Regions from separate parts of the Pseudoxanthomonas sp. GW835-FHT14C01 genome, predicted to be linked through region 1. Evidence: predicted binding sites of a transcription regulator. Region 1 holds the regulator's gene; each other region holds the start of a gene.
What was found. The regulator HrcA, encoded in region 1, represses chaperone genes, less so after heat shock. The targets are predictions, from matches to a motif close to TTNGCACTCNNNNNNNNNGAGTGCNAA.

Region 1 (3,273 bases):
GACGATCTCGGCCACGGCGCCGCCGATGCCGGTGTCCACCTCGTCGAAGATCATGGTCGGCACGGCATCCAGGCCGAGCGCGGCGACTTCGATGGCCAGCGAGATGCGAGCCAGTTCGCCGCCCGAGGCGACCTTGCGCAGGGCGCGCGGAGGTTGGCCGGCGTTGGCGGAGACCAGGAATTCGACGCGTTCGGCACCTGCAGGATCGGGACGTTCGCCGTCCTGCGCCTCCAGTGCGATGTCGAACCGGCCGCCGCCCATGCCCAACTCGGCGATCAGCGCCGTAGTGGTGTCGCCCAGCGTCTTCGCGGCGCGCTGGCGCGTGCGCGTCAGCGCGGCAGCGGCATTGCGCCACTGTTCCCTGGCGCGGTTGATCTCGCCATTGAGCAGGAGCAGCCGTTCGCCGGCGCCGCGCAACGCGTCCAGTTCGGCCGCGAGGCGGTCATGCTGCTCCTGCAGGCCCTCCAGCGGCACCCGGTGCTTGCGCGCGAGGTCGTGCACGCGGGCGAGCTTTCGTTCCAGCGCATCGAACTGCAGCGGCTCGCCATCGAGATCGTCGCGGACCTGGCCCAGCAGGGAGAGCGCTTCCTCGATCTGGATCGAAGCGCCGTCCAGCAGCGCGTCCACGTCGCGCAGGCGCGGCTCGTGCTCGGCCTGGCGAGTGAGGTCGACGCGGACCTGCTGCAGCTGCCGCGTCAGCGAAGGGGTGTCGTCGCCGGCCAGTTCGCCCAGCGCGGCATCGCAGGCCTGGATCAGGCTGGCGGCATGGGCCTGCCGGCGGTGGCTGGCCACCAGCGCTTCGAGCGCGGCCGGCGCCAGATCTTCGCGCTGCAGTTCCGCCAATTGGTGTTCCAGGTAATTGATCCTGTCGGAGACATCGCCCTGGCCTGACAGCTGGTCGCGTTCGCGCAGCAGTGCCGTCCAGCGGCGGGCGGCCTCGCGTACCGCGCTGCGCTCGCGGTCGTTGCGGGCGAACGCGTCGAGCAGGTCCAGTTGGCTGTTGCGGGCGAGCAGGGCCTGGTGCTCGTGCTGACCGTGGATTTCGACCAGACGGCCGGCCAGGTCGGTCAGCTGCGACAGCGTGACACTGCGTCCATTGATCCAGGCGCGCGAGCCACCGTCGGCGCGGATCACCCGGCGCAGCTGGCATTGGCCGTCGTCGTCCAGTTCGTTGTCCGCCAGCCAGGCCTGCGCCGGCGATCCGGGGGCGGCGGCGAATTCGGCGGACAGTTCGGCGCGCTCGGCGCCGTGACGGACGACGCCACTGTCCGCGCGCAGGCCGGACAGGAAGCCGAGCGCGTCCACCAGCAGCGACTTGCCGGCACCGGTTTCACCGGAAATGACGGTCATGCCGTCGCCGAATTCCAGTTCGGCAGCGCGGACGACCGCGAAATCCTTCAGGGCGAGATGTCTGAGCATGCGGCGGATTGTAAGCGGAGCCGGCTCACCGACTGAGACACCGGCAGGGCCGGCTTGCAAAGGTCCGGACACGACGTTATCTAGCAGGCATGAACTCGCCATCCCCCCCGCTGGATCCGCGCGCCCGCCAACTGCTGCGCACGCTGATCTCGCGGTACATCCGTGACGGCGAACCGGTGGGGTCTCAGACCCTGGCCCGGCACGCCGGGCTGGAAGTCAGTCCGGCGACCATCCGCAACATCCTGTCCGAACTGGAAGAGGTCGGGCTGTTGAGCTCGCCGCATACCTCCGCCGGCCGCATCCCGACCGCGCAGGGCTACCGGGTGTTCGTCGACAGCCTGGTGCAGGTGAAGTCGCTGGGCGACGGCGAAGTCGCCAGGCTGCGCGCCGAGCTGTCGGCCGGCGCCGGCACCCAGGCTTTGCTGGGGAACGCCTCCGAGCTGCTGTCGGCGATGACCCATTTCGTCGGCGTGGTCAGCGTGCCCCGGCGCGAGCAGTTCGCCTTCCGCTACATCGACTTCGTGCCGCTGGACGGCCAGCGGGTGATGGCCATCCTGGTGTTCGCCGACAACGACGTGCAGAACCGGGTCATCGAGACGCGGCGCCCCTACGAGCGCTCCGAACTGGAGCGCATCGCCAACTACCTGAACACCCAGTTCGCCGGCCGTCCGCTGTCCGAGATCCGGACCAACCTGCTGCGCGACCTGCGCCGGGCGCAGACGGAGATGGAAGGGCTGCTGGCCGAATCCATCGAGCTGGCCGAACAGGCGCTGACGCCGCCGGGCGACGATGTGGTGCTGGCCGGACAGACCCGGCTGATGGGCGTGCAGGAGCTGTCGGACCTCGAACGGTTGCGCGATCTGTTCGAAGCCTTCGCCCGCAAACGCGAGATCCTGCAACTGCTGGAGCGGACGATCCGCGCGCCCGGCGTGCGCATCTTCATCGGCGAAGACACCGGGCTGGCGCCGCACGATGGCGTGTCGGTGGTGACCGCGCCTTACATGGCGGGCGGGCAGGTGCTGGGGGTGCTGGGCGTGATCGGCCCCACGCGGATGGCCTATGACCGCGTCATTCCGGTGGTGCAGGCGGCGGCCGATGTGCTGGGCGCGGCCTTGAATCCCGAATCCACGGCCCCATAGGTTCCCGGGTTGGGCGGCTGGACCTGCCGCCAGGGAACCGAAATGAACGAACAGCACGAACACGACCTTCCCCCGGGCCCGTCGCCCGAGGCTTCCGACACCGATGCCGCCCTGCTGGCCGAACTGGAAACGCTGCGCAACGAGCTGGACCAGCTGCGCGCGACCACGCTGCTGGAGCGCGCGGACCTGGAGAACCAGCGCAAGCGCGTCGCCCGCGACATCGAGCAGGCCCGCAGGTTCGCCAACGAGCGCCTGCTGGGCGACCTGCTGCCGGTGTTCGACAGCCTGGATGCCGGCCTGGCCGCCGCGGGCACGGAGCCCAGCCCCCTCAAGGACGGCCTGGAGCTGACGTTCAAGCAGTTGCTCAAGGTGGCCGGCGACAACGGGCTGAGCCTCCTCGATCCGGCCGGCGAAGCGTTCAACCCCGAGCACCACCAGGCCATCAGCCAGGCCGACGCGCCCGGCGCCGAACCCGGCAGCGTGGTGCAGGTATTCCAGAAGGGCTACGTGCTCAACGGACGCCTGTTGCGGCCCGCCCTGGTCGTGGTCGCGAAGCACGACTGAACGCCTCGGCGAAGGCGCTTGAACGGCGCCATCGCACCCCTATATCGGGACCATCGCCCGGCTGACCGCCGGGTCCAACATCAGCATTTGCTAGGGAGCGAGATCCATCATGGGCAAGATCATCGGCATCGACCTGGGCACGACGAACTCG
Region 2 (3,273 bases), on a different contig from region 1:
GCACGCCAGTGAAGAAGTCGCCCAACGGACCGCGCCGCGACGCCAGACCGTGCCCGGCACCGGCCAATCGGTGGCCGACCGCGAATACGCCCGAGAGGCTCAGGCCCACCGCGAACATCACGTAGGCCAGCAGGCCGACTATCCACGGTTGCTGCAGTTGGAAGCCCCAACCCAGCGCCTGGCCCGCGGCACGCAGCGCGATGGCCAGCGCGCCGACGGCGACGAAACTGACCAGCACGCCGGCCGTGTACCAGAGCGCGCGCCGACGGGCATCGCGACCGTCGCGTCCACTCTCGGCCAGCGACAGCGCTTTCAGCGAGAGGATCGGCAGCACGCAGGGCATCAGGTTGAGGATCAGGCCGCCGAGCAGCGCCAGTGCCAGCGCTGCAATCAATGACGTCGCGTCGCGCTGGTTGCGTGCCAGCACGTCTTCGGGAGGGCGTGTGCGCTCCACGTCTGCGGCGACAGGCGTGGTTGTTGCTGCCGCTTCCGCCTCCGGCTTGGCGACAGCCGTATCGGCCGTGTTTGCCGTTGCCGGCGCGGGCGCGACGGCGGCGGGAGCGGGCACGTCTGGTGTAGTGGCCGGGGTCACCGTACCTGCCGGGATCGACAGCGCCACGCGCCGCATCATCGGCGGATAGCAGATGCCATCGGTCTGGCATCCCTGGAACGTCACGCGCAGCGTCGCCTTCGCGGCATTGCCATGCTGGCGTCGCAACGGCACCGGTACTTCGGCCTGGTCGAAGTAGACGGTGACCTCGCCGAAGTGTTCGTCGCGGTGCGCCTTGCCCTTGGGCCAGCGCGGCGCCTGCAGCGCGATGCCCTGCGCGCCTTCCAGCGCCATCGAGGTGCGGTCGCGGTAGACGTAGTAGCCGCGGGCCGGGGTGAAGCGCAGCAGCAATTCGTTGCCGTTGAACGCGATCGCCTCGAAGGCGAACGCCTGGTCCGCCGGCAGCGGCAGCGCATCCATGCCGGCCTGCGGTTTCTGGCCCAGCAGATTGCCGGTGAGCGTCGTTCCCGGCCCCAGCGGCACGAAGGCCTCGTCCGCAGCGGGCGGCAGCGCCACCTTCAGCGTACGCGTCTGTGGCGGGTAGCAGATGCCGGCGTCGGCGCAGCCCTGGTACTTGATCTTCAGTGTGACGCTGTCCGTCGGCGCCGCCGGCTGGCCGGGCAGACTGGCGACCAGTTCGCTACGGTAGGTTTCGACGTCGCCGAAGAACTCGTCGCGGTACGCCTTGCCCTTCGGCAACTGCAGCGGCTGCGCGGCGAAACCGGCATCGGCTTCCACCCCCGTGCGGTGCCGGTAGAGGTAGTAGCCCTCGGTGATCTTCCAGCGGATCTCGATGCGGTCGCGGGCCGGCGCGGTGGCGGTCAGCACGAACGCCTCGTCCACCGGCAACAGGTCGTCCTGGGTGATCGCCGCCGCCCCGCGGGGCGCGGACAGGCCGATCAGGAACAGCAGCAGGACGGGCAGGGCACGGGTCAGCGTCATCAGGGCACTCGGGTCAGGCGTCCTGCCGGGTTTCGGTGGCCACCCAGGCCAGGTAGGCGGGCAGGCCGGCCGCGGTTTCGACCGCCAGGATCTCCGGCAGTTCATAAGGGTGGAGCTCGGCCAGCCGCACCATCAGCGCATCACGCCGGTCGGCGGTGGTCTTGGCCAGCAGCTGGACCTCGGTGGCCTGCTCGACCTTGCCCTGCCAGCGGTAGGTCGAGATCGCTCCGGGCAGCAGGTTCACGCAGGCGGCCAGCCGTTCTTCCACCAGCGTCCGCGCCAGCCGCTGGGCGGTGTCGGCGTCCGGGCAGGTGGACAGGATCAGGTAGACGGACATGGGCCGGCGATTATCGCAGACCGCCCGGCCCGGCCCGGTCGCAAAAAAATCTGCCGCCAGGCCCTTGAAAGCGCGGCGGCCCCGCCCAACATCGGTCGGCATCCGGCGTTGCCGGGTTTTTGCGTCCGCGACGTTGGCAGTCCCTCGAGGCGAGTGCTAACATCGCCGCCCCTTTCCCAGTCCAATCAATCACTTAAGAGGATTGAAATGAGCAACATCAAGCCGCTGTACGACCGTCTGGTGGTCAAGCCGATCGAAGCCGAAGAAACCTCCCTCGGCGGCATCATCATTCCCGACGCCGCCAAGGAAAAGCCCACCAAGGGTGAAGTCGTCGCCGTCGGCGAGGGCAAGTTCGTCGAAGCCACCGGCAACGTCCGCGCCCCCAAGGTCAAGGTCGGCGACAAGGTGATCTACGGCCAGTACTCGGGTTCGGCCTACAAGCAGGACGGCGTCGAGTACAAGATCATCAAGGAAGACGACGTCCTCGCGATCCTCGGCTGATGCCGAGGCGGGACTCGTGATGGGTGCTTCGCCGCAGCGCGACGCGTTGACGGTTCCGCCCAGTCCGAGTTCCCGCCGCCCGACGCTCATCGAATCACTCATCACCCCATACGAATCACGGAGTTTTTCCAATGGCTGCAAAAGATATCCGTTTCGGTGAAGACGCCCGTACGCGCATGGTGCGCGGCGTGAATGTCCTCGCCAATGCCGTCAAGGCCACCCTCGGCCCGAAGGGCCGCAACGTCGTGCTCGAGAAGAGCTTCGGCGCCCCGACGATCACCAAGGACGGCGTGTCCGTCGCCAAGGAAATCGAACTGGCCGACAAGTTCGAGAACATGGGCGCGCAGATGGTCAAGGAAGTCGCTTCCAAGACCTCCGACAACGCCGGTGACGGCACCACCACCGCCACCGTGCTGGCGCAGGCGTTCATCCGCGAAGGCTCCAAGGCCGTCGCCGCCGGCATGAACCCGATGGACCTGAAGCGCGGCATCGACCAGGCCGTGAAGGCCGCCGTCGAAGAGCTGAAGAAGCTCTCCAAGCCGACCGCCGACGACAAGGCGATCGCCCAGGTCGGCACCATCTCGGCCAACTCCGACAGCAACATCGGCGACATCATCGCCGAGGCGATGAAGAAGGTCGGCAAGGAAGGCGTGATCACGGTCGAGGAAGGCTCGGGCCTGGAGAACGAACTCGACGTCGTCGAGGGCATGCAGTTCGACCGCGGCTACCTGTCGCCGTACTTCATCAACAACCAGCAGTCGCAGCAGGTCGAATTCGACGACCCCTTCATCCTGATCCACGACAAGAAGGTGTCCAACGTCCGCGAACTGCTGCCGGTGCTGGAAGGCGTCGCCAAGGCCGGCAAGCCGCTGCTGATCGTGGCCGAGGAAGTCGAAGGCGAAGCGCTGGCCACCCTCGTGGTCAACACCATCCGTGGCATCGT
Region 3 (3,273 bases), on a different contig from region 1:
GGTCTGCGGATGCTGGGCATCACGCATGTACGCAACAATGATTTCGGTGATTCGTCGACGGACCCGGCTGGTAGGGAATGGGGCGGCCTGAGTCCTGCAGGCAAGGTATTGGTGCAGGAAGCCAACCGCCTAGGTATCGTGCTGGATGCTTCGCATGCCAGCAATGACGTATTCGATCAGCTGCTTGTGCTGTCGCGGGCGCCGATCGTGCTCTCGCATACGAGTGCGGATGCGCTGTACGACCATCCCCGCAATATCGACGATGCACGGCTTCGCCAGCTGGCATCGAAGGGGGGCGTCATCCACGTGAATGCGTTCGGCGGCTATCTGATCAACATCCCGAAGATCCCCGAGCGGGAAGCCGCGATGGACGCGCTAACGGAAAAATATGGCCCTGAGAACCGGCTGGCCGTTGATCGGGTACCTGCTTACTTGGCCGAGCGGCACGCCATCGAGGAGCGTTATCCGGTCAAACGAGCGACCTTCGAGGATTACATGGCGCATCTGCTTCACATCCTGAAAGTCGCGGGTGTGGACCACGTTGGCATTGGCGCGGACTGGGATGGCGGTGGCGGCGTGGCGGGTCTGGAAGACGTCAGCGCACTGCCGCGGATTACCGAGGCCCTCATGGCCGCCGGCTACACGGAGCAGGACGTGCGCAAGATCTGGAGCGGCAATCTGCTGAGGGTGATCAGGGCAGCGCAGGGGATCGCATCGGCCGAAGCCCGGGATGCGGCTCCTTAGAGCGTGCGGCACGCCGGCAAGCTACGGAAGGGCGATCCAGGAAAGGAAACGTCATGGGGGAATCGATTACGACCCGGCGGTTCGCCGCCGTGCTGACCCGCGACATCCCGAAGCATTGGCTGCCGGGCAACGAAGTCGTGTCGTCGCTGCTCAATGCGTACACCATCCTCGTGCCAGCGAATGAAGCGTTCTACATCCGAACGCTCAACGCCTGCCTTCCGGCACTGCAAGACGACGAGCTGCGGCAACGCTGCCAGGCTTTCATCCGGCAGGAAGCGCAACATGGTGTTGCGCACAAGCGCTATTGGGACAACCTGGATGCACAGGGCTATGCGTATCGCGTTCTTGAGCGCGCGGTGGATCGTGGCATCTTCCGCGTCATGGATCGCGTCGCGCCAGTGTGGTTGCGCGTGTCGTTGGTGAGCTGCGTCGAGCACATAAACGCATTCCTTGGCTACGAGTTCCTGACGCAATCCATCCTCGTCGATGCCGATCCGCGCGTGCGCGACCTGATGGAATGGCATTTCGCCGAGGAGCTCGAGCACCGGGCGGTGGCGTTCGATCTGTTGCAGGCGGTTTCGCCTAGCTATCCCGTGCGGCTACTGGGCGCGGTGATGACCACCCTCCTCTTCTATCTCCTGTTGACCGGTTTGGCTGGATCGCTGCTCGCGCAGGATCGCCGGCTATGGCGGATGGCTACGTGGCGGCAACTGACGTACCACGTCGGCGCGGGCCATGGGATGGGCCGGCGGACGCTGCGTCATCTGCAGGATTACCTGCGTCCCGGTTTCCATCCTTCTTGCCTGCCCGGTGCCGACGGTGTGGCCGCCATCGTCTTGGCGCGGCAGGCTGCGGCCGAGCCACCCTCCATCGTTCCGACGGCACCCCGAACCTGAACGAACGCCTTTGCCGGCTCCCTTCGCACATCGGTATGATAGTCGAGTGCCGCATAAGTTATTGATTGTAAATACATGGTTACCTTTTGAGCCGAGGCTGTGTGTCGTTGCGCGGCTGGAACAATCCGGAACTTTCGACACGGTTAGCAGTCGAACCCCCCGACTGCTAACATCCCTGCCCATGAGCCAGAACACTCCCACTACCGCCCTGGTCACCAGCAACCTGCCGATCCCCAGCGCCCTGGGTTCGCTCGACGCCTACATCAGCGCCGTGCACCAGATTCCGGTGCTGACGGTCGAAGACGAGCGTGCGCTCGCCAACCGTTACCGCGAGGACGAAGACCTCGACGCGGCGCGCGAACTGGTGCATTCGCACCTGCGGTTCGTCGTACACGTCGCCCGTGGCTACAACGGCTATGGGCTGCCGCTCGGTGACCTGATCCAGGAAGGCAACATCGGCCTGATGAAGGCGGTGAAGCGCTTCGATCCCGACATGGGCGTGCGTCTGGTGAGCTTCGCCGTGCACTGGATCCGCGCCGAGATGCACGAGTTCATCCTGAAGAACTGGCGCATCGTGAAGGTCGCCACGACCAAGGCGCAGCGCAAGCTGTTCTTCAACCTGCGCAAGTCCAAGACCCGACTGGGCTGGATGAACGCCGAAGAGGTCAGCGCCATCGCCAAGGACCTCAACGTGTCCGAGCGCGAAGTGATGGAGATGGAATCGCGCCTGTCCGGTCGCGACATCGGCTTCGATGCGCCGTCGGACGAGGACGAAGACCATGCGCCGCCTTCCCCGGCCAGCTATCTGGTCGCGCGCGACGAGGATCCGTCGCAGGCGTATGAGCGTGCCGACAGCGAAGACAACCAGATGGAACTGCTGCGCGAAGGCCTGGCGAACCTCGATGTCCGCTCGCGCGACATCATCAAGCGTCGCTGGCTGGATGGCGAAAGCAAGGTGACGCTGCAGGAGCTGGCCGACGAGTACGGCATCTCCGCCGAACGCGTGCGCCAGGTCGAAGCCAACGCGCTGAAGAAGATGAAGGCGCTGTTCGCCGCCTGAGCGTCCGGCATGTGATGAGATATCGAAGAGGCCCCGTCGGGCCTCTTTTCTTTTGTGGCATGGCGATCTGTGGATGTGGTCCACTACGCCGCGACCCGCCACAGGCGGCACGACGACAAAAAGGAGCAAGGCATGGGGTGGGGCAGCAAGCGAGGGGGACTGTTCGTGTGGGGGCTGGCGATGGTGTGCGCTCTGGCCGCGTCATCGGGTATCCCGGCGGCCTACGCCGCCGACGGCGGCAACACCCAATCGAGCGAAGGCCAGGGCGGTGTCCGTTTCAGCATCGACCGGGAGGAGTACGACGCGCAAGCGCGTGCCGCGCTGCAGGTGGATCCGGTGGTGGCTGCGCACCTCGGCGCGATCCGTAAGGTGGCGCTCGATGATGCGGCGAGCATGGACGAGCCCGGCCCCGACGTGCTGGTGTTCGATGTGGAAGGCAGCCGCGGCAAGGGGCGTGTCACGGCGCGCTTCCTCACTGTCAGCGCCACGCAGGAGGCGCTGGGTCCCGGCGTCCTGGTCATGGCGGACGGCACCCGTCACGACATCGAAGGCGATGCCGATGCACTGGCGGCG

Region 2: a site for HrcA is predicted at 1,963-1,989, ahead of AC1Q5B_RS18875 (co-chaperone GroES). Genes of this name have one in related genera too.
Region 3: a site for HrcA is predicted at 1,784-1,810, ahead of rpoH (RNA polymerase sigma factor RpoH). Genes of this name have one in related genera too.

The regions. Positions count from the first base shown of each region.
Region 1 covers NZ_JBXAGB010000002.1:1,140,600-1,143,872, forward strand. Annotated here, with positions in the region: gene recN (DNA repair protein RecN) at 1-1,419, opposite strand, end outside; gene hrcA (heat-inducible transcriptional repressor HrcA) at 1,509-2,558, shown strand; gene grpE (nucleotide exchange factor GrpE) at 2,601-3,122, shown strand; gene dnaK (molecular chaperone DnaK) at 3,232-3,273, shown strand, end outside.
Region 2 covers NZ_JBXAGB010000004.1:217,340-220,612, reverse strand. Annotated here, with positions in the region: gene AC1Q5B_RS18885 (protein-disulfide reductase DsbD family protein) at 1-1,492, opposite strand, end outside; gene cutA (divalent-cation tolerance protein CutA) at 1,506-1,829, opposite strand; gene AC1Q5B_RS18875 (co-chaperone GroES) at 2,037-2,330, shown strand; gene groL (chaperonin GroEL) at 2,462-3,273, shown strand, end outside.
Region 3 covers NZ_JBXAGB010000001.1:602,417-605,689, reverse strand. Annotated here, with positions in the region: gene AC1Q5B_RS02640 (dipeptidase) at 1-744, shown strand, start outside; gene AC1Q5B_RS02635 (metal-dependent hydrolase) at 798-1,640, shown strand; gene rpoH (RNA polymerase sigma factor RpoH) at 1,822-2,700, shown strand; gene AC1Q5B_RS02625 (hypothetical protein) at 2,833-3,273, shown strand, end outside.